DNA from 3 places in the Leclercia pneumoniae genome. Region 3 is predicted to be linked to each of the others. Evidence: predicted binding sites of a transcription regulator. Region 3 holds the regulator's gene; each other region holds the start of a gene.
What was found. Region 3 encodes PhoB, which activates phosphate uptake and scavenging genes when phosphate is short. Its sites were predicted from a motif close to CTGTCATAAAACTGNCNNAT; they were not measured.
Positions count from the first base shown of each region.

Region 1: the regulator PhoB is predicted to act here: its motif matches at 4,828-4,847, upstream of glpT (glycerol-3-phosphate transporter).
Region 2: the regulator PhoB is predicted to act here: its motif matches at 1,726-1,745, upstream of uvrB (excinuclease ABC subunit UvrB).

Region 1 is NZ_CP071383.1:2,954,857-2,962,029, forward strand. Features, by position in the region: gene nrdB (class Ia ribonucleoside-diphosphate reductase subunit beta) at 21-1,151, shown strand; gene yfaE (class I ribonucleotide reductase maintenance protein YfaE) at 1,151-1,405, shown strand; gene inaA (lipopolysaccharide kinase InaA) at 1,412-2,062, opposite strand; gene glpQ (glycerophosphodiester phosphodiesterase) at 2,295-3,356, opposite strand; gene glpT (glycerol-3-phosphate transporter) at 3,368-4,720, opposite strand; gene glpA (anaerobic glycerol-3-phosphate dehydrogenase subunit A) at 4,971-6,599, shown strand; gene glpB (glycerol-3-phosphate dehydrogenase subunit GlpB) at 6,589-7,173, shown strand, end outside.
Region 2 is NZ_CP071383.1:1,308,600-1,315,772, forward strand. Features, by position in the region: gene bioD (dethiobiotin synthase) at 1-586, shown strand, start outside; gene JZ655_RS06145 (ABC transporter ATP-binding protein) at 534-1,250, opposite strand; gene uvrB (excinuclease ABC subunit UvrB) at 1,998-4,016, shown strand; gene yvcK (uridine diphosphate-N-acetylglucosamine-binding protein YvcK) at 4,068-4,976, opposite strand; molybdenum cofactor riboswitch at 5,202-5,338, shown strand; gene moaA (GTP 3',8-cyclase MoaA) at 5,326-6,315, shown strand; gene moaB (molybdenum cofactor biosynthesis protein B) at 6,335-6,847, shown strand; gene moaC (cyclic pyranopterin monophosphate synthase MoaC) at 6,851-7,173, shown strand, end outside.
Region 3 is NZ_CP071383.1:934,253-941,425, forward strand. Features, by position in the region: gene sbcC (exonuclease subunit SbcC) at 1-2,256, opposite strand, end outside; gene sbcD (exonuclease subunit SbcD) at 2,253-3,458, opposite strand; gene phoB (phosphate response regulator transcription factor PhoB) at 3,641-4,330, shown strand; gene phoR (phosphate regulon sensor histidine kinase PhoR) at 4,352-5,638, shown strand; gene brnQ (branched-chain amino acid transporter carrier protein BrnQ) at 6,057-7,173, shown strand, end outside.

The sequences.
Region 1 (7,173 bases), 2.0 Mb from region 3:
TAACACCACAGGACACATTCATGGCATACACCACCTTTTCACAGACGAAAAATGACCAGCTCAAAGAGCCGATGTTTTTCGGCCAGCCGGTCAACGTGGCACGCTACGATCAGCAAAAATATGACATCTTCGAAAAGCTGATTGAAAAGCAACTCTCCTTCTTCTGGCGCCCGGAAGAAGTGGACGTTTCACGCGATCGCATCGATTTCCAGGCATTGCCAGAGCATGAGAAGCATATCTTCCTCAGCAACCTGAAATACCAGACGCTGCTGGACTCTATTCAGGGACGTAGCCCGAACGTGGCGCTGCTGCCGTTGATCTCTATTCCGGAGCTGGAAACCTGGGTTGAGACCTGGGCGTTTTCCGAGACGATCCACTCACGCTCGTATACCCATATCATCCGTAATATCGTTAACGATCCGGCGATTGTGTTTGATGATATCGTGACGAACGACCAGATCCTGAAGCGCGCAGAGGGCATCTCCCACTTCTACGACGATCTGATTGAGATGACCAGCTACTGGCATCTGCTGGGCGAAGGTACGCACACCGTTAACGGTAAAACCGTCACCGTGAGCCTGCGCGAGCTGAAGAAAAAACTGTACCTGTGCCTGATGAGCGTGAACGCGCTGGAAGCGATCCGCTTCTACGTCAGTTTCGCCTGCTCCTTCGCCTTTGCTGAACGTGAGCTGATGGAAGGCAACGCCAAAATCATCCGCCTGATTGCCCGTGACGAAGCCCTGCATTTGACAGGTACTCAGCATATGCTGAATCTGCTGCGCAGCGGTGTAGACGATCCGGAAATGGCCGAGATCGCAGAAGAGTGCAAACAGGAGAGCTACGACCTGTTCGTTCAGGCTGCAGTGCAGGAAAAAGAGTGGGCAGAGTATCTGTTCCAGGGCGGCTCCATGATTGGCCTGAACAAAGATATTCTCTGCCAGTACGTCGAGTACATTACCAATATCCGTATGCAGGCGGTGGGCCTTGACCTGCCGTTCCAGACGCGCTCTAACCCGATTCCGTGGATCAATACCTGGCTGGTCTCTGACAATGTCCAGGTTGCGCCGCAGGAAGTGGAGGTGAGCTCTTACCTGGTCGGTCAGATTGACTCTGAAGTGAATACCGACGACCTGAGCGACTTCCAGCTCTGATGAGCCGCGTGACGCTTCGCCTTTCCGGCACAGAGGTTATGTGCCGGGATGAGCACCCCTCCCTGCTGATTGCTCTTGAGTCGCATCAGGTTGAAGTAGAATACCAGTGTCGTGAAGGTTACTGCGGCTCTTGCCGCTGTCGCCTGGTATCCGGTCAGGTAGACTGGATTGCCGAACCGCTGGCCTTCATCAGCGAAGGGGAAATTTTGCCCTGCTGCTGCAGGGCTAAAGGGGATATTGAGATCGAGATGTAACAGCGATTACATCGCGTAGTAATACGCTTTGACTTGTTCCCAGTCACGCTTCGGAATCGGGTCCAGATATTTTTCCAGCTGCCGGAAGTCGTGATTTGCAGCCTTATGGCGGCGCAGACGACGGCGGCTCTTCTCAAGATCGAGAAATCCTGCCTCGACCACCCCTTCGGTCTTCACATAGATATGACGTACATAGCAGCAACCATGCTGGCGGTTAACGCTATGCATTTTTTTGAACGCCAGGGCGACCGCTTTTAGCATGGCGTCACGCACCTCGTCCGGGAACGGCGTAATTGCGTGCTGATGATACCAGTCAGCAATACTGATAAATCCCGCCATATCTTCGGTGACCAGCAGGGCACGCCATTCACCCTCGACCTTCATCGCTTTGCCATAAACGATCTTAGGAACGATCACACCCGCTTTTTCCAGATCGTGGATAACGCTGATCTCATGAACAATGGTGGGGCGGCCAAAAGGGTAACGTAAGGAGTGGAACAGATGGTGCGTCATGCGTTTGACATACAGCTTTTTGCCGTCACGCTCGACACATTGCACGCCGCTCATTCCCTTACGCCGAAAGTTCGGTTCTTCAACCCAGTCGCCTTCTGTGGCCCACCAATGGCTAAATTCTTTATCTTTTGCAGCCATGTTCATGCTGTACCATCCGTTACTATTCACAGGTAAATAATCAGCCTTATGATAACCAACATGATTAGGAAAAATCTCAACAATTTGTGTCGGGAAGCAGACAATGTCCCACTTAATAAAGGCTTTATTCATGGCAGGCAGGATAGGCGAACGGAGTAAGGCTGCGTAAAGGGTTAGTGGCGAGGGTTCGGCGGTCCCGGCCTGCGAAATCGCAGGCCGGATGAGGTTACGTCTGTCATTAACGCTTGTGGTTCAAAAATTCCACAGCCTTATCGGGGAAATCCGTAAACAGCCCATCAACGTCTGCCTGGTTGTACAGCACGTTGTAAAGCTGGTTCACGTCCGTCGCATAATCAGGCAACTGGTCGGCTCGCACCGTAAAAGGATGGACCTGCATATGGTTCGCATGCGCCTCTTTGACCATTGCCGTCAGCTTTATGTGACCCGGCGTTGAGCCCTCCGCCACCAGCATGTGGTAATCCGGCCCGATGCCGTCGGCGTACTGGGCAATCTGCTTCATCGCGCCCGGCTTAAACATCCAGTCGTAGTTGTAGTTAACCCACTTGCCGTCCGGCTGCTTCTCCTGCGTTTCATTCCAGTCGGTATAGGCAATCAGCTGCACCAGATTGAGATCCATCCCCCGCTTCGGTTCCAGCTCGGTTTTAATGCGCTTGAGTTCAGCCGCATCAAAGCACTGGAGGTAGACCTTATCCTTCTTACTGGTGTAGCCGTACTGCTTCAGCACATCCAGCGTTTTCGCCGCAATGTCCTTCCCTTCCTGATGATGGAACCACGGCGCTTTGATCTCCGGGTAGATGCCGATGTTTTTACCGGTAGAGTGGTTCAGCCCCTGCACAAACTCGATTTCCTCTTCAAAGGTATGAATGCGGAAGTCGGATTTGCCCATCGGGAAACGCCCCGGATAGACCTGCACCTTCTTGCCGTTTTCAATCTCGAAGCCTTCGGTAAATTTCAGCGAGCGGATCTCGTCAAGCGTGAAGTCGATGGCGTAATAACGGCCGTCCTTGCGGGCACGGTCGGGAAAACGGTCGGCGACATCGGTGACGCGGTCAAGATAGTGGTCATGCAGGACGACCAGATGGTCGTCCCGGGTCATCACCAGATCCTGCTCAAGATAATCCGCCCCCTGCGCGTAAGCCATCGCTTTCGCGGGCAGCGTATGCTCGGGCAGATAGCCGCTGGCGCCGCGGTGAGCAATGACAATCTTGTCTGCCGCCAGCGCCGAGCCTGTCATGACACCGGCCAGCAGCAGGCCGGTCGCGAGTTGAGTCAGTTTCATCGTAATGCTCCTTATTGACGACGTGCCTGTATTTCGGCGTGATGACGTTTTTCACCAATCATGACAACAATCAGCAGCAGTACCGCCAGTACGCTACCGCCAATCATGACCATGAAGCCGCCATCCCAGCCGAAGAAGTCAACGGTATAGCCGACAATGGCGCTTGCGGCGACCGAGCCGCCAAGGTAGCCAAACAGGCCGGTAAAGCCTGCCGCCGTCCCTGCTGCTTTCTTCGGTGCCAGCTCAAGGGCATGCAGGCCAATCAGCATCACCGGGCCGTAGATCAGGAAGCCGATCACAATCATACAGGCCATGTCCACGCCCGGGTTGCCCGGTGGGTTAAGCCAGTAAACGACGGTGGCGATGGTCACCAGGGTCATAAAGAAGACACCCGTTGCACCACGGTTGCCGCGGAAGACCTTGTCCGACATCCAGCCACAAATCAGCGTGCCCGGGATACCCGCGTATTCATACAGGAAGTAGGCCCAGGAGGATTTATCCAGCGCGAAGTGTTTCACCTCTTTCAGGTAGGTTGGCGACCAGTCGAGGATGCCGTAACGCAGCAGGTAAACGAAAACGTTGGCTACCGCGATGTACCACAGCAGTTTGTTGGGCAGCACATACTTCATGAAGATCTGTTTGGCCGTCAGCTCCTCTTCATGCTGTTCGCTATAGTCGTCCGGATAGTCGTTTTTATACTCTTCGATTGGCGGCAGGCCGCAGGACTGCGGCGTATCGCGCATCAGGGCGAAGGCGATAATCGCTACCACGATCGCGCCAAACGCCGGCATGTAAAGCGCAGCTTTCCAGTCGTTGAACCATGCCATCCCGAGCAGGAACAGCAGCGGAGGGATACCGCCGCCCACGTTATGCGCGCAGTTCCAGACCGACACAATCCCGCCACGCTCTTTCTGCGACCACCAGTGCACCATGGTGCGTCCGCACGGCGGCCAGCCCATCCCCTGGAACCAGCCGCAGAGGAACAGCAGCACAAACATAATCGCGATACTGGAGGTCGCCCAGGGCACAAAGCCCATAAACAACATCACCGCGGCCGCCAGAATCAAACCGGCTGGCAGGAACACGCGCGGGTTCGAGCGATCCGACACCGACCCCATAATGAACTTGGAAAAGCCGTAGGCGATCGAGATCCCCGAGAGCGCAAACCCTAAATCACCGCGCGAGAAGCCCTGCTCTACCAGATACGGCATGGCGAGCGCGAAGTTTTTACGTACCAGATAATATGCCGCGTACCCGAAGAAAATCCCCAGGAAGATTTGCCAACGCAGACGGCGGTAAAGCGGATCTATCTCTGCCTCTGGCAGACGCGCCCGATGCGGCGCAGGTTTAAAGATACTGAGCATGACAGCCTCCGTGGCCTTGTGATGAATGAGAAGGTGCTTCGCACCCGATTCCAGAGGCGGGGATGTTAAGAAATCACGGTGATTGTTACTGTGAATCAACGCACAGATTGTTACAGAAATATGACAGAATGCGCAAAATAGCGCATGAAATCACGTTTCACTTTCGAATAACGCGCGTTTATGTTCGAAATCAAACAAACCACATTTTTAGTGTGGCTAAATGATAAAAAACGAACATAGAGGGAAGACAATGACGGTTCTCGATCCTCGCTACAGCGATGTAATAATCATTGGCGGCGGCGCAACCGGGGCCGGCATCGCCCGCGACTGCGCCCTGCGTGGCCTGAGCGTGACCCTGCTGGAGCGCCATGATATTGCGACAGGCGCCACGGGCCGCAACCACGGCCTGCTGCACAGCGGCGCGAGGTACGCGGTAACCGACGGCGAGTCGGCGCGGGAGTGCATTACGGAAAACCAGATCCTGAAACGCATCGCCCGCCACTGCGTCGAGCCGACCAACGGACTGTTCATTACCCTCCCCGAAGACGATCTCGCGTTTCAGCAAACCTTTATCACCGCCTGTACGGCCGCCGGGATCCAGGCCGAGGCCATCGACCCGGCGCTGGCGCGTCGGCTGGAGCCTTCTGTCAACCCGGCCCTCACCGGTGCGGTGAAAGTCCCCGACGGCACGGTCGATCCGTTTCGCCTGACCGCCGCCAATATGCTGGACGCACGGGAACACGGCGCGCGCATTCTGACCGGGCATGAAGTCACCGGGCTTATCCGCGACGGCAACACTGTGCGCGGCGTGCGGGTGTTCGACCCGCAATATAACGAGCGCAGCGAACTGTACGCCGCCGTGGTTATCAATGCGGCGGGGATCTGGGGGCAGCGCATCGCGGAATACGCCGACTTATCCCTCCGCATGTTCCCGGCGAAAGGTTCACTGCTGATCCTCGACCATCGCATCAACAACCACGTCATCAACCGCTGTCGTAAGCCTTCCGACGCCGATATTCTGGTCCCGGGCGACACCATTTCGCTTATCGGCACCACCTCTACCCACGTCGATTACAGCGAGATTGACGTTAACCGGGTGACGGCCGAAGAGGTGGATATTCTGCTGCGCGAAGGCGAGAAACTGGCTCCGATGATGGCACAAACCCGCATTTTGCGCGCCTATGCGGGCGTGCGGCCGCTGGTTGCCAGCGATAACGACCCCAGCGGGCGCAACGTCAGCCGGGGAATTGTCCTGCTCGATCATGCCCAACGTGACGGCATGGAGGGCTTTATCACCATCACCGGCGGCAAGCTCATGACCTATCGCCTGATGGCGGAGTGGGCCACGGATGCGGTCTGCCGCAAGCTTGGTAACACCACCCCGTGCGTCACGGCAGAACAGCCCCTGCCCGGCTCGCGTCAGTCCACCGAGAAAACGCTACAGAAAATCATCTCTCTGCCCGCCCCGCTGCGCGGCTCTGCTATTTATCGCCACGGCGACAGAACGCCGCAGTGGCTTGGCGAGGGGCGACTAAGCCGCAGCCTGGTGTGCGAGTGCGAAGCGGTGACCGCAGGCGAGGTGCAATATGCCGTCGAGAACCTGACGGTCAATACGCTGCTCGATCTTCGCCGCCGCACGCGCGTCGGCATGGGTACCTGTCAGGGCGAGCTTTGCGCCTGTCGCGCCGCCGGGCTGCTGCAACGCTTTCACGCCACCACCTCAACGCAGTCCCTGACCCAGCTCAGCGATTTCCTCAATGAACGCTGGAAAGGCATTCAGCCCGTTGCCTGGGGCGATGCCCTGCGTGAAAGCGAGTTTACCCGCTGGGTTTATCAGGGACTTTGCGGCCTGGAGAAGGAGCCACATAATGAAATTTAATACCGTCATTGTCGGCGGCGGACTGGCAGGGCTGCTGTGCGGGATCACGCTCACGCAACGTGGTCTGCGCTGCGCCATCGTCACCCGCGGGCAGAGCGCTTTGCACTTCTCTTCCGGATCGCTGGATCTCCTCGACGATGCCTGTCGCGGCGCACTTGCGCCTGAGCACCCCTACAGCCTGATCGGCGAGCACAACATTGCCCGCCTGGCGCAAGAAACCGAAAGGCTGCTGAGCGCCTGTGGCGCGCGGATGCAGGGCAGCGCTGAGAAAAATCACCAGCGCGTGACGCCGCTCGGCACCCTGCGTTCCGCGTGGCTCAGCCCGGAAGACGTTCCTGTCGCCCCGTTCGGCGCAGAACGCGTAATGGTGGTGGGGATTGGCGGTTTTCTTGATTTTCAGCCGCACCTGGCGGCGGCCTCGCTCTGTCAGCGCGGCATTAACGCGACGGCGGCGGAGATAGACCTTCCCGAACTGGACGTGCTGCGCGAAAACCCCAGCGAGTTTCGGGCAGTGAATATCGCGCGGCTGCTGGATAACGACGATAACTGGCCGCTGCTGTATGACGCGCTCAGG
Region 2 (7,173 bases), 370 kb from region 3:
CGAGATGACCGTAGAGGGGCTTCGTAACAGCGATGCGCTGGCATTACAGCACAACAGCAGCGTGGCGCTGCCCTACGATCGGGTGAACCCTTACACCTTTGCGGAGCCGACTTCCCCGCACATCGTCAGCGCTGACGAAGGGCGCCCCATCGATTTTTCGATCCTCTCTGCCGGCTTGCGTACCCTTGAACAGCAGGCCAACTGGGTGCTGGTAGAGGGGGCCGGTGGGTGGTTCACGCCACTCTCAGAGACACAGACTTTTGCCGACTGGGTAGTGACTGAGCAGTTGCCGGTGATCCTGGTGGTAGGGGTGAAACTGGGCTGTATTAACCACGCCATGCTGACCGCGAAGGCGGTAGAGCAGGCCGGACTCCGGCTGGCGGGCTGGGTGGCCAACGATGTCGTACCGCCGGGTAAACGCCACGCGGAGTATATGGCGTCGTTGACCCGGCTCATCCCCGCACCGCTGCTGGGCGAGATCCCCTGGCTGGGTGAGCACGGCGATACGGCAGAGGTGGGGCGCTATCTCTCCCTTAGCGCGCTGACGCCATCCAGTGGGCCAGCAGGGGATCGTCCAGCTCGCTAACGCGTCCCTGCGCAACGTTGCGCCCGCGATAGAGTAAACAAAAGCGATCCGCGACCCGGCGGATCAGCGACAGCTGCTGTTCTGCCAGTAAAACCGATAACCCTAACTCCCGGTTAAGCCGCACCAGCAGCTGCGCCAGCTTCACGGCGAACGACTGCCCTGGCCCGCGGCTGGGTTCATCCAGGATCAGCAGCCGGGGACGGGTCACCAGCGTATTCGCCAGCGCCAGCTGGTACTGCTCTGCCTCACCGATACCCGACGCGCGTAACCGGCGCAAAGGGTAGAGTTCCGGGAAGAGGTCGTAGATCTCGCCATTCATGGTGCCGCCCATGTCTCCCTTTGCCATCCGCGCAACCTGTAAGTTCTCCTCTACCGTCAGCTGTGAAAAGATGCGCCGCTCTTGCGGCACATAGCCAATGCCTAGCTGATGGCGCGTCTGCGCTGCCACGCCTAACAGATTGTAGGGAGGGGCGCCCGCCTCATGCCACACCATGCTGCCGCTGGCGACGGGCAGCAAACCCGCAATACAGTGGATCAGCGTGGTTTTCCCCATGCCGGGCTGGCCGACGATACCGGTACACACGCCGGGGGGCAGGTCGAGATCGACATTCCATAGCGTATGCTGATTCCCGTAGTACTGGTTAACGGCTCGGAGGCTCAACATCGTGTTTTCTCCTTAGGCTGGCGACGATGACCTGACATGTACTGCAAAACCCTTGCCACAGAGTCAGAAGAGGGCAAAAAACACCGTTTTTTCGGAACCCGCCGCAAAGTTTCTCCCTCAATCGCAGAAGATTGCACTGCCGCAGTGCCAGCCATGAAGAGTAATGGTGCAGCGCCTTTCTGCCGGGAGTGTGAGCAAGATCCCACCAATTTGCTCTGCCTTTTTTCGCTGAGGATCACCAAAATTTAGCGATAAAAAAATTTCTTGCCGCGTTGGGTTAAAAAACCGGGAATTAGCAGAGCGGCGGCGGCTACGGGCTGGAATGAGTTATCCACTATTCCTGTGGATAACCTTGTGCATTAGAGTTAGAAAACGTGAGGTAAGCGAGAGAATACGCGGCCTGCGCCTGAATTGCTGCGAAACCCGTCTTTTCTTAATATTTTTTTATTATCAATAAGTTATATAAAAGCAATGTCTGTCAAGAAAGTGTCATGGTTAATGACAAAAGTACGTGGGCTCGTCTTGACAAATGTTAAAAAAGGAAAAGTTTTGGGGATAACCGAAAAAGTTCCGCATTCTGGCGGGTTGCAGGCGAAATTTTGCGCAGTAAACCGGTTAAAGAGTAGGCGGTAACAGAAATGGCAATTCACGTTACTGGTTTTTCATCCAGTATAATTTACTGGCAAAAAACCGTATCGCGAGTAAAATTACTCACCTGCCGTATAATTGATCATCAGGTCGTTGTTAATGAGTAAACCGTTCAAACTGAATTCCGCTTTCCGTCCTTCTGGCGACCAGCCAGAAGCGATTCGCCGTTTGAAAGAGGGGCTGGAGGATGGTCTCGCGCATCAGACGTTGCTGGGGGTAACCGGCTCGGGTAAAACCTTTACCGTTGCCAACGTCATTGCCGACCTGCAACGTCCGACCATGGTGCTGGCGCCAAATAAAACCCTGGCGGCGCAGCTGTACGGCGAGATGAAAGAGTTCTTTCCTGAAAACGCCGTTGAGTATTTCGTCTCTTACTACGACTACTATCAGCCTGAGGCCTATGTCCCAAGTTCGGACACCTTTATCGAGAAAGATGCCTCGGTAAACGAACATATTGAGCAGATGCGACTCTCTGCCACCAAAGCGCTGCTTGAGCGTCGCGATGTGGTGGTGGTGGCCTCGGTATCGGCGATTTACGGTCTGGGCGACCCGGATCTCTATCTGAAAATGATGCTGCACCTGACGGTGGGCATGATTATCGATCAGCGCGCCATTTTGCGCCGTCTGGCCGAGCTGCAGTACACCCGCAACGATCAGGCCTTCCAGCGCGGTACGTTCCGCGTGCGCGGCGAGGTGATTGATATCTTCCCCGCCGAGTCCGACGATATCGCCCTGCGCGTGGAACTGTTTGATGAAGAGGTAGAGCGGCTGTCGCTGTTCGACCCGCTTACCGGCCATGTGGAGTCGGTGATCCAGCGTTACACCATCTATCCAAAGACCCACTACGTGACCCCACGCGAGCGTATCGTACAGGCGATGGAAGAGATTAAAGTCGAGCTGGGCGATCGCCGTAAGGTGCTGCTTGCCAACAATAAATTGCTGGAAGAGCAGCGCCTGAGCCAGCGCACCCAGTTTGATCTGGAGATGATGAACGAGCTGGGCTACTGCTCCGGCATCGAAAACTACTCCCGGTACCTCTCCGGGCGCGGGCCGGGCGAGGCGCCGCCGACCCTGTTTGACTACCTGCCGGCGGATGGCCTGCTGGTGGTGGATGAATCCCACGTAACCATTCCGCAAATCGGCGGCATGTATCGCGGTGACCGGGCGCGTAAAGAGACGCTGGTGGAGTATGGCTTCCGCCTGCCTTCCGCGCTGGACAACCGCCCAATGAAATTTGAAGAGTTCGAGGCACTGGCACCGCAAACCATCTACGTTTCAGCGACGCCGGGCAACTATGAGCTCGAAAAGTCGGGCGGCGACGTAGTGGATCAGGTTGTGCGTCCGACCGGTCTGCTTGATCCGATCATAGAGGTGCGCCCGGTGGCGACGCAGGTTGACGATCTGCTCTCTGAGATCCGCGCCCGGGCCTCTATCAACGAGCGCGTGCTGGTAACGACCCTCACCAAGCGCATGGCGGAAGATCTGACCGAATACCTGGAAGAGCATGGCGAAAAGGTGCGTTATCTGCACTCGGATATCGATACCGTCGAGCGTATGGAAATTATCCGCGACCTGCGTTTGGGCGAGTTTGATGTGCTGGTGGGCATCAACTTACTGCGAGAAGGGCTGGACATGCCTGAGGTGTCGCTGGTCGCGATTCTCGACGCTGATAAAGAGGGCTTCCTGCGCTCTGAGCGTTCACTGATTCAGACCATTGGCCGTGCCGCGCGTAACGTAAACGGTAAGGCGATTCTCTACGGCGATAAGATCACCCCGTCGATGGCGAAAGCGATTGGTGAGACCGAGCGTCGTCGTGAGAAGCAGCAACAATACAACGAAGAGCACGGCATCACGCCACAGGGTCTGAACAAGAAAGTGGTGGATATTCTGGCGCTGGGTCAGAACATTGCCAAGACCAAAGCCAAAGGCCGCGGTAAAGCGCGCCCGGTCATAGTGGAAGACGATTCCGCGTTACTGACGCCAAAAGCGTTGCAGCAGAAAATACACGAACTGGAAGGCCAGATGATGGAGCATGCGCAGAACCTCGAGTTCGAAGAGGCGGCGCAGCTTCGCGATCAGCTGCATCAGTTGCGAGAGTTGTTTATTGCGGCGTCGTGATTAATCTCGGTTCCCTCGCCCGAGAGGTGAGGGAACCGGTCAAAACGTCATTCAGCCCAATGCCTGAATGGCGCTTTCCAGCGCGACACGCAGCAGATGTCGATCGTGACGATATTTGATATCGCTGGCCTCCAGCGGCTCCTGGATCACCACGCGTCCCTCCATTCCTGAAGTATCCACTTTGGGCCCCACGACCACCGCATCGATAATTTTCTTACCGACCCGCTCCTCCATCAGCTGCAATTTGTTCGCCAGCGTTAAGCTGGCCGCGGCCGGGCTGAGTTCGCGCCCCAGGTTACCGATATAGACCACCGGTGCCGGTGTACGGCGTAGCGCCTGCGCCAGCTCGTTAATCAACAGCAGCGGCATCAGGCTGGTATAAAAGCTGCCGGGGCCAATCAGTATCAAATCTGCTTCGCCTATCGCTTCTACCGCTTCGCGGGTGGCAGGCACGCTTGGGTAGATCATCAGCTCTTTTGGCGCTACGGTGAGCTGATCAATATTCACTTCGCCATAGACTTCGTGGCCGTCGGCATCAATAGCCATCAGATCGACCGGCAATTCGGACATCGGAATCAAAAACGCATCCACTTTAAGCAGGTTGCGAATGAGATTGATCGCCTCCAGAGGCCTGACGCTGAGATGGTCCAGCGCCTTTAACATGAGATTTCCGAGGTTATGACCCGAAAGCTCGCCATTACCGCCAAAACGGTACTCAAACATGGCCGAGGCGACGCTGGGTTCGGTAATTAACTGGTTTAAGCAGTTACGCATGTCGCCCCAGGCGATCCCCCCTTCAGAGCGGCGAATTCGACCCGTTGAGCCCCCGTTATCAGTGGTAGTTACAATCCCTGTCAGGCGTGAGCCAAGAGATGACAGAGATGACATCACTCGTCCCAGGCCGTGCCCTCCACCGAGGGCCACCACGCGATCGAGGTCGGCAAAAGTGCGGTTGCGCATAAACATTCCTTCAAATTACGAACCCGCTAACAGTAACCTAACTACCCCTAAAAGACGATGCCCGTCCGGAGGCAAAATGACGTACATCAATGCAAAAACAGGGTATTTGCGTATTCTGTTGCGAAAATAGACGATAAGCGCGTTATATATAAATTTATATAGCGAAAGCGCGGGATGGCGAAATCCCCTTTAACGCGCTACTATCGGCTTAACCACGTTTTCATTACTGAAAACATACACTCTAGCCTTAACGCCTGTGTCCACAATGATATGGCGTTCTGGCCGTGGCGGTTCCGCCACCAGGGTACAGAAAGAAATGACTGTGCCTCCCATATTTGGAAAGGTGTACATGGCTTCACAACTTACCGATGCTTTCGCGCGTAAGTTTTATTACTTACGTTTGTCGATTACCGATGTGTGCAACTTTCGTTGCACCTATTGCCTGCCCGAGGGTTACAAACCGGGTAGAGTAACCAATAACGGCTTTCTCTCCGTGGATGAAGTGCGCCGCGTGACGCGCGCCTTTGCTGCAATGGGCACCGAAAAGGTTCGCCTTACGGGAGGAGAGCCCTCACTGCGCCGTGATTTTGTCGATATTATTGCCGCTGTGCGTGAAAACGACGCCATTCGTCAGATTGCGGTCACAACCAACGGATACCGTCTTGCACGCGACGTCGCCCAGTGGCGCGATGCGGGCCTGACGGCAATTAACGTTAGCGTCGATAGCCTCGATGCCCGTCAGTTCCACGCCATCACCGGGCAGGACAAGTTTCAGCAGGTGATGGAGGGGATCGATGCCGCCTTTGAGGCAGGCTTCGACAAGGTTAAAGTCAACACCGTGCTCATGCGCGATGTGAATCATCATCAGCTCGACACCTTCCTGGCGTGGATCAAACCGCGTCGCATTCAGTTGCGTTTTATCGAATTAATGGAGACCGGTGAAGGTAGCGAGCTGTTCCGCCGTCATCATATCTCTGGCATGGTGCTGCGCGATGCGCTACTCAAACGTGGCTGGATCCATCAGATTCGTCAGCGCAGCGACGGCCCGGCACAAGTCTTTTGCCATCCTGATTACGAAGGCGAAATTGGGCTGATCATGCCTTATGAGAAAGATTTCTGTGCCAGTTGTAACCGCCTGCGCGTTTCGTCGGTGGGTAAACTGCACCTCTGTCTGTTTGGCGATGGCGGCGTGGATCTGCGCGATTTGCTTGCCGAGGATGCACAACAGCAGGCGCTTGAAGCGCGTATCTCCGAGGCATTGACGCACAAAAAACAGACCCACTTCCTGCATCAGGGCAATACCGGAATCACCCAGAACCTCTCTTATATTGGCGGTTAAGCGCATAAGGAAGCAGAACATGAGCCAGGTTAACGCCGAATTTATCCCGACGCGGATAGCCATTCTTACCGTCTCTGAACGCCGCGGCGAAGAGGATGACACCTCTGGTCACTGGCTGCGCGAGGCGGCGCATGATGCGGGCCATCAGATTGTCGATAAGGCCATTGTTAAAGAGAATCGCTACGCCATACGTGCGCAGGTCTCTCAGTGGATCGCCAGCGAAAATGTGCAGGTGGTACTGATCACCGGTGGCACCGGTTTTACGGCCGGGGACCAGGCACCGGAAGCGCTGCTCCCGCTCTTCGATCGCGAAGTCGAAGGTTTTGGCGAGGTGTTCCGTATGCTCTCCTTTGAAGAGATTGGCACCTCCACGCTGCAGTCGCGCGCAGTGGCTGGCATCGCCAATAACACCCTGATTTTTGCTATGCCGGGCTCCACGAAAGCCTGTCGTACCGCGTGGGAGAACATTATCGCTCCGCAGCTTGATGCCCGTACGCGCCCGTGCAATTTCCATCCTCATCTTAAGAAGTAAGCTATGTCGCAACTGACCCATATTAACGCCGCGGGTGAAGCCCATATGGTGGATGTCTCTGCCAAAGCGGAAACCGTACGCGAAGCGCGCGCAGAAGCCTTCGTCACCATGTTGCCAGAGACTCTGGCGATGATTATTGATGGCAGACACCACAAAGGCGACGTCTTTGCCACGGCGCGTATCGCAGGCATTCAGGCCGCTAAACGTACCTGGGAGTTGATTCCGCTCTGCCATCCGCTGATGTTAAGCAAAGTCGAAGTGAATCTGCAGGCCCAGCCGGAACAGAGCCGGGTGCGTATTGAGTCGCTGTGCCGTCTGACGGGTAA
Region 3 (7,173 bases):
CGCAAACTGCTCTTGTAATTCCGTCAGCCTGTCTGCGTCCACTCTCTCTTGCGCCTGCAGCGTATTCAGTTGGCTCTGCAGCGAGATGCACTCGGTGTGGATCGCCTGCCAGTTTTCGGGCACCGGCTCTTCATCTTCCTGCTCTGAAGGCGGTAGGGTATCAAGCAGGGGTTTCAGGGCCTGGATACGCTCCTGGATGGCCGCAAGCTGCGTCTGTTGCGCTTGCCAGCTATTCGCCTCGGCTTCACGCTCGGCGAGCCAGGCCGCAGCTTCGCCCTCGGCGGGGGCGGTGAGTGCCAGCGCCTCTAGCGCGCTCTGCAGCGACTGTTGCTGGGCGTCGAGTTGTTGTTTGCTCTGCTGTCGCTGCTGTTCCAGGTCGTTTAACTGTACCTGTAGAGCGTGAAGCTGGCTTAGCTGGTAAAGCTGCTGCTCGTACTGCTCCTGCTCGTTCAACCAGTGTGTAATGTCGTCCTGAATCGAGTGGGTGATGGCTAGCTGGGAGCAACTCTCCTGCCACGCTTTAGTAAGTGCTTGCTCATCTTCTGAGAGCGTCTGGATCAGCTTCGCCTCGCGTTGCAACTGCTCAACACGTGCGTTCAGTTGCCCGCGCAGCAGCAGACCCTCTTCCTCAAGCTGCTTAACCGCACGCTCAAGTTCATCACGACGTCGCTGATTTTCCGTTAACTCCAGCGCCTGGTATTGTGATACCGCAGGATGGTGGGTCGAGCCGCAGAGCGGGCAGGCTTTGCCGGCCTCCAGCGTGGCGCGATAACTTTCCAGTACTTTAATCTGTTCTTCCTGCGCGCAGAGCGTTTTGACATCCAGGTAGTGTTGATGCTTCTCTTTATACTGCAGGCGGCGCGCCGTCAGGGTCTCTTCCAGACGGGTTTTCTCTGCTTCTCCTTTCTGCTGACCGTCGCGATTATCAGCCAGTTGTTTTTGCAGAGGCTGGTAGCGAGCCTGTAGGGTGGCGAGGCGCTGGCGCACTGGGCGCAGTTGCACCTGTCGCTCAATGGCGGCGGCGGTCTCCTCTGGCGACAGCGTCAGAGCAGGCTGCGGCAACGCAGCGCGTTTTTGTTGAAACTCCGCAAGCCGTTTGTTGAGGCCATCATACTGCTGTTTATCGCGTTGCTGCTGGCTGAAAAGGGCCCGCCAACCGGCAATGTGCGAACTCCAGAGACCAAACTGACGATGCGCTTCCATCCAGAGGGTCATCTGCTTTTGTTGCGCCTCAAGTTGCGCCATGCTGCGGGCTGCACCGTTACGGACGCGCCCCCGCTGTGCCATCCGATCACGTAAGCAAGCATTCACTTCTGAAATTTGCTGGCGGGTACGGGTGAGAGAGGCGCTCTGCTCTTGCTCGCGCGTCCATAGCGGGCGCAGCGCCTGTGCGGGAAGGGCCAGCTGCAGCCTTGCCAGTTGCGGCTGGGCATCCGTTTGCGCGTGAAGCGCCTGCTGATGTGCAGCCTGCGCCTGTTGCTGGGCGCGGGCCAGTTCATCACTGCGCACCCACCACTGATGCCAGCGCTGCTGGCGCTGTTGTTCGGCCAGCAGTGAGGTTTCTTCGTCAGTAAGTGCCTGCAAACCTTGAACTAACTGCTGCTGTTGTTCTTCGCTTAACAGCACGACCCCGGCGGCTTGCGCTTCGCGCATCTCAAGCTGTTGGCGAGCGGCTTTGTGTTTTTCAAATACCTTCGCCGAAATCTGGCCGTAGATCTCCGTTCCCGTCAGCTCCTCTAACAGCTCCGCACGCTCTTTCGGTTTTGCATTGAGGAAGGCGGCAAACTGACCCTGCGAGAGCAACATTGAGCGGGTAAAACGGTCGTAATCCAGCCCGGTCAGGGAGGCGGTCAGTTCCAGTTTATCTTTCACTTTGTCGGCGAGGATTTTGCCATCTTCACAGCGGGCCAGCTCAACGCGCGGCGCCTGCAGATTGCCATCAGGCTGGTTGCGGGCACGGTTCTGGCTCCAGAAGGCGCGATAGGCCACCTCTTTGACCTCAAATTCCACCTCGGCAAGACACTCGGCGGTGTCCCGGGTCATGAGATCATTTTGTGACTGTGAGAGCGTGTTCAGGCGCGGTGTTTCGTGGTACAGCGCGAGGCAGATGGCGTCCAGCAGGGTGGTTTTCCCCGCACCGGTCGGCCCGGTAATGGCAAACAGGCCGTTGCTGAGAAAGGGCTCGGCGGTGAAGTCGATTTTCCACTCACCCTTTAATGAATTGAGGTTCTTCAGGCGCAGACTCAAAATTTTCATGGGTGCGACTCCTCGTCATTCAGGGTATTCAGCGCATCGTTAAATAGCTCATTCAGCCGCGCGCGCCGTGTTTCATCCAGCTCTTCCTGGGCCAGTCGCCGTTCGAAGACCTCTTCCACCTTCAGTTCACTCAATGTCTCGCGCTGGGCGGCGAGCAGACTTTTCTGGCGCTGTTCCCGGCTGCGGCGCACCAGTAACACCTCTACCGGCAGATCCTCGGTGAGCGCCTGAATTTTGCGCTGCATATTGTGCAGGTATTCGTCGGTAGTGATCTCAATATCGAGCCATACTGGCGGGGTTTGCGCGACGCCGCGCCACTGTTCAAGCTGCTGGGTAATTGACGCCAGGTCGCCTTTCAGGACGGCCAGTTGCTGGGTTACCGGCACCTCCAGCGTCTCGACGGCGCTCAGCTTGCCGTCATGGAAGCTGACCAGATGCACGCTTTTGTTTTTCCCCGTCTCGTCAAAGCTAAGGGCGATAGGGGAGCCGCAGTAGCGGATATGCTCACAGCCGCCGATGACCTGCGCCCGATGAATATGGCCCAGCGCGATATAGTCCGCCGCCGGGAAGTTCTGCGCCGGGAACGCGTCCAGCGTGCCGATATAGATGTCGCGGACCGCATCGCTTTTACTGGCGCCAACGGTCGTCAGATGGCCCGTGGCGATCACCGGCAAGGCGCTATCGCTCCGCAGGGCACAGGCGTCGGCATATTGTCTGGCGTAATAATCGGTAATGGCCTGCAGGAGATGCTGCTGCTTCTCTGCACCGGACATCCCCGCCTGGCTCTGCACCACATCGCGAGGGCGTAAAAACGGTACCGGGCAGAGTATGGCACCCGGGGTGCCGTCGCGTTTTTTTAACACCTGCGGTGGGTGTCCGGTGCTGGCGATAACGGTCGTATTCAGAAACGCCAGCAGATCGCGGGATTCGTTCAGGGTCGCCACGGAATCATGATTGCCTGCGACAATCACCAGATGGCAGCCGGTCTGCTGCAGGTTCACCACAAAACGGTTATAAAGCTCACGCGCATAGCTGGGAGGCGATCCGGTATCGAAGATATCTCCGGCGACGACGATGGCATCTACCTGCTGCGCTTGCGCTACCTCCAGCAGCCAGTTGAGGAAGGCTTCATGTTCATTGGCGCGGCTCTTACTGTAAAAATTCTGACCCAGGTGCCAGTCTGAGGTGTGAAGTATGCGCATAACAGATCCGTGGCAAAAAGAGGGGAAGGGGATTATAAACGTCTAAAGGCAGGAAAATCACGGCTGCCAGAAAACAACAGCTTGCCATCTGAGCTGGAACAGTTTTTCATAAATCTGTCACAAATCTGACGCATAATGACGCCGCATTACAATCATGTAACCTAATTAAGACAGGGCAATGTATGGCGAGACGTATTCTGGTCGTAGAAGATGAAGCACCTATCCGTGAAATGGTCTGTTTCGTGCTTGAGCAAAATGGCTTTCAGCCCGTTGAAGCCGAGGATTATGACAGTGCGGTGAACCAGCTCAACGAACCCTGGCCCGATCTTATTTTGCTGGACTGGATGCTGCCTGGCGGCTCGGGTCTGCAATTTATCAAACACATTAAACGTGAAGCCCTGACCCGGGATATCCCGGTGGTGATGCTGACCGCGCGTGGTGAAGAGGAGGATCGTGTCCGCGGTCTGGAAACCGGCGCGGATGATTACATCACCAAGCCCTTCTCGCCAAAAGAGCTGGTGGCGCGTATCAAAGCCGTGATGCGCCGCATCTCGCCGATGGCGGTGGAAGAGGTGATTGAGATGCAGGGACTTAGCCTGGATCCTACCTCACATCGCGTCATGACCGGCGAAAACCCACTCGATATGGGCCCCACCGAATTCAAATTATTGCACTTCTTTATGACCCACCCGGAGCGTGTCTACAGCCGCGAACAGTTGCTCAACAATGTCTGGGGAACTAACGTCTATGTCGAAGACCGGACGGTGGATGTCCATATCAGGCGCCTTCGCAAAGCGCTGGAACTCAGCGGGCACGATCGCATGGTGCAGACGGTCCGCGGCACGGGTTATCGATTCTCGACCCGTTACTGAACAATGACAGGAGTGTGACGCGTGCTGGAACGTCTGTCATGGAAAAGGCTTTTATTTGAACTGATCTTATGCTGCATTCCGGCCCTGATTCTGGGGGCCGTGTTAGGTTATCTTCCGTGGTTTTTACTTGCGGCAGTGACCGGCCTGCTTATCTGGCACTTCTGGAATTTATTGCGTCTCTCCTGGTGGCTATGGGTAGACAGAAGCATGACCCCACCGCCGGGTAGCGGCAGTTGGGAGCCGCTCCTGTATGGCCTGCACCAGATGCAGATGCGTAATAAAAAGCGTCGACGCGAGCTGGGTAGCCTGATTAAGCGCTTTCGCAGCGGTGCCGAATCGTTGCCGGACGCGGTGGTGTTGACCACCGAAGAGGGGGCGATCTTCTGGTGTAATGGCCTGGCGCAGCAGCTTCTTGGCCTGCGCTGGCCGGACGATAACGGCCAGAATATCCTTAACTTGCTGCGTTATCCGGAATTCGCCCGTTACCTGAAAGCGCGCGATTTTACCCGCCCGCACAATCTGGTACTGAACAATAGCCGTCATCTTGAGATCCGCGTCATGCCTTACAGCGATCAACAGTGGTTGATGGTGGCGCGTGACGTGACCCAGATGCACCAGCTGGAAGGGGCGCGTAGAAACTTCTTTGCTAACGTCAGCCATGAGTTGCGTACGCCGTTAACGGTGTTGCAGGGCTATCTGGAGATGATGCAGGAGCAGACGCTGGAGGGAGCACCGCGCGAGAAAGCGTTGCACACCATGCGTGAACAGACCCACCGGATGGAGGGGCTGGTTCGCCAGTTATTGACGCTTTCGCGTATCGAAGCCGCACCAACGCTGGCGCTGAACGATACCATTGATGTGCCGATGATGCTGCGCCTGCTCGAACGTGAAGCCCAGACCTTAAGCCACGGTAGACACCAGCTGAGCTTCGACGTGGACAACACGTTAAAAGTGCGCGGCAGTGAAGATGAACTGCGCAGCGCCATCTCGAACCTGGTATATAATGCGGTGAATCACACCCCTGAGGGCACCTCGATTAAGGTGCGCTGGCAGCGTGTCGCTTCCGGCGCGGAGTTCAGCGTTGATGATGATGGACCCGGGGTGGCACCAGAACACATTCCGCGTTTGACTGAACGCTTCTACCGGGTGGATAAAGCCCGATCCCGGCAGACCGGGGGCAGTGGCCTGGGGCTGGCGATTGTGAAGCATGCCATTAATCACCATGAAAGCCGGCTCGATATCTCCAGCCAGCCCGGCGTAAGCACGCGTTTCAGCTTCGTTATTCCGGAACGTTTGCTTGCCAGTTGAAAGGGCTGAGAGGAGTGCTGTAATCGGAAGTTGCCACAGGCCAGCGAAAGCTGGCCTGTTTACTTTGCAGTCAGGCGAAGCGAGCATGATTTTCATACTGCTGTTGCTTTTTTGTTCGCATGATTAGCCATGAGTTTTTCTTATACATGGTTCATTGTTCCAATCACTCTTTTCATTCCGGCATAATGTTCTGGTTTTGAGATCCTATATTGCCTTTAAACGTTATAAGCGTTTAAATTGCGCCCCAGATATCGTCATACCGACTATATTTGCGTGGTAAATCGAAAAACTATTCTTCTCCACGCCAGTACGGGAGTATATCCCACTGAAATTGAGTATTTTTTCCGCTGTTTTGTCCCGGCAGGGATGGCGAAAAATTCATCGTTTTCAACACCACATCCACAGGCAGTAAGGTTTTATGACCCATCATCTGAAATCGCGCGACATCGTTGCGCTGGGCTTTATGACATTTGCGCTGTTCGTTGGCGCAGGCAACATCATCTTTCCTCCCATGGTTGGCTTGCAGGCGGGTGAACACGTCTGGACGGCAGCCATTGGCTTCCTGATCACTGCCGTGGGTCTGCCGGTGCTAACCGTTATCGCGCTGGCGAAAGTGGGCGGCGGCGTAGACAGCCTCAGCACCCCGATTGGTAAAGTGGCTGGCATTCTGCTGGCGACCGTCTGTTATCTGGCCGTGGGCCCGCTGTTTGCCACGCCACGTACCGCGACCGTCTCATTCGAAGTGGGGATCGCGCCCCTGACGGGCGACGGCGCGATGCCGCTGTTTATCTATAGCCTGGTCTACTTCGCGCTTGTGATTCTGGTTTCTCTCTATCCGGGCAAACTGCTGGATACGGTAGGTAACTTCCTGGCTCCGCTGAAAATCGTTGCGCTGATCGTTCTGGCCGTGGCCGCCGTGATGTGGCCTGCTGGCCCCATCAGCGATGCGATGGATGCCTATAAAAACGCTGCCTTCTCTAACGGCTTCGTGAATGGCTATCTGACGATGGATACGCTGGGCGCCATGGTGTTTGGTATCGTTATTGTCAACGCTGCGCGTTCCCGTGGCGTAACGGAAGCGCGTCTGCTGACCCGTTACACCATCTGGGCGGGTCTGATGGCCGGCGTGGGCCTGACGCTGCTCTATCTGGCATTGTTCCGTCTGGGTTCCGATAGCGCCACGCTGGTGGATCAGAGCGCTAACGGTGCGGCGATCCTGCATGCTTACGTGCAGCATACCTTTGGTGGTGCAGGTAGCTTCCTGCTGGCGGTATTGATCTTCCTGGCCTGTCTGGTGACGGCGGTAGGGCTGACCTGCGCCTGTGCAGAGTTCTTTGCGCAGTATCTGCCGCTCTCTTACCGCACGCTGGTGTTTATCCTCGGCATCTTCTCAATGGCGGTCTCGAATCTGGGACTGAGCCACCTGATTCAGGTGTCCATTCCGGTACTGACGGCCATTTACCCGCCGTGTATTGTACTGGTTGTGCTGAGCTTTACCCGCCCGTGGTGGCATAACTCCTCACGAATTATTGCCC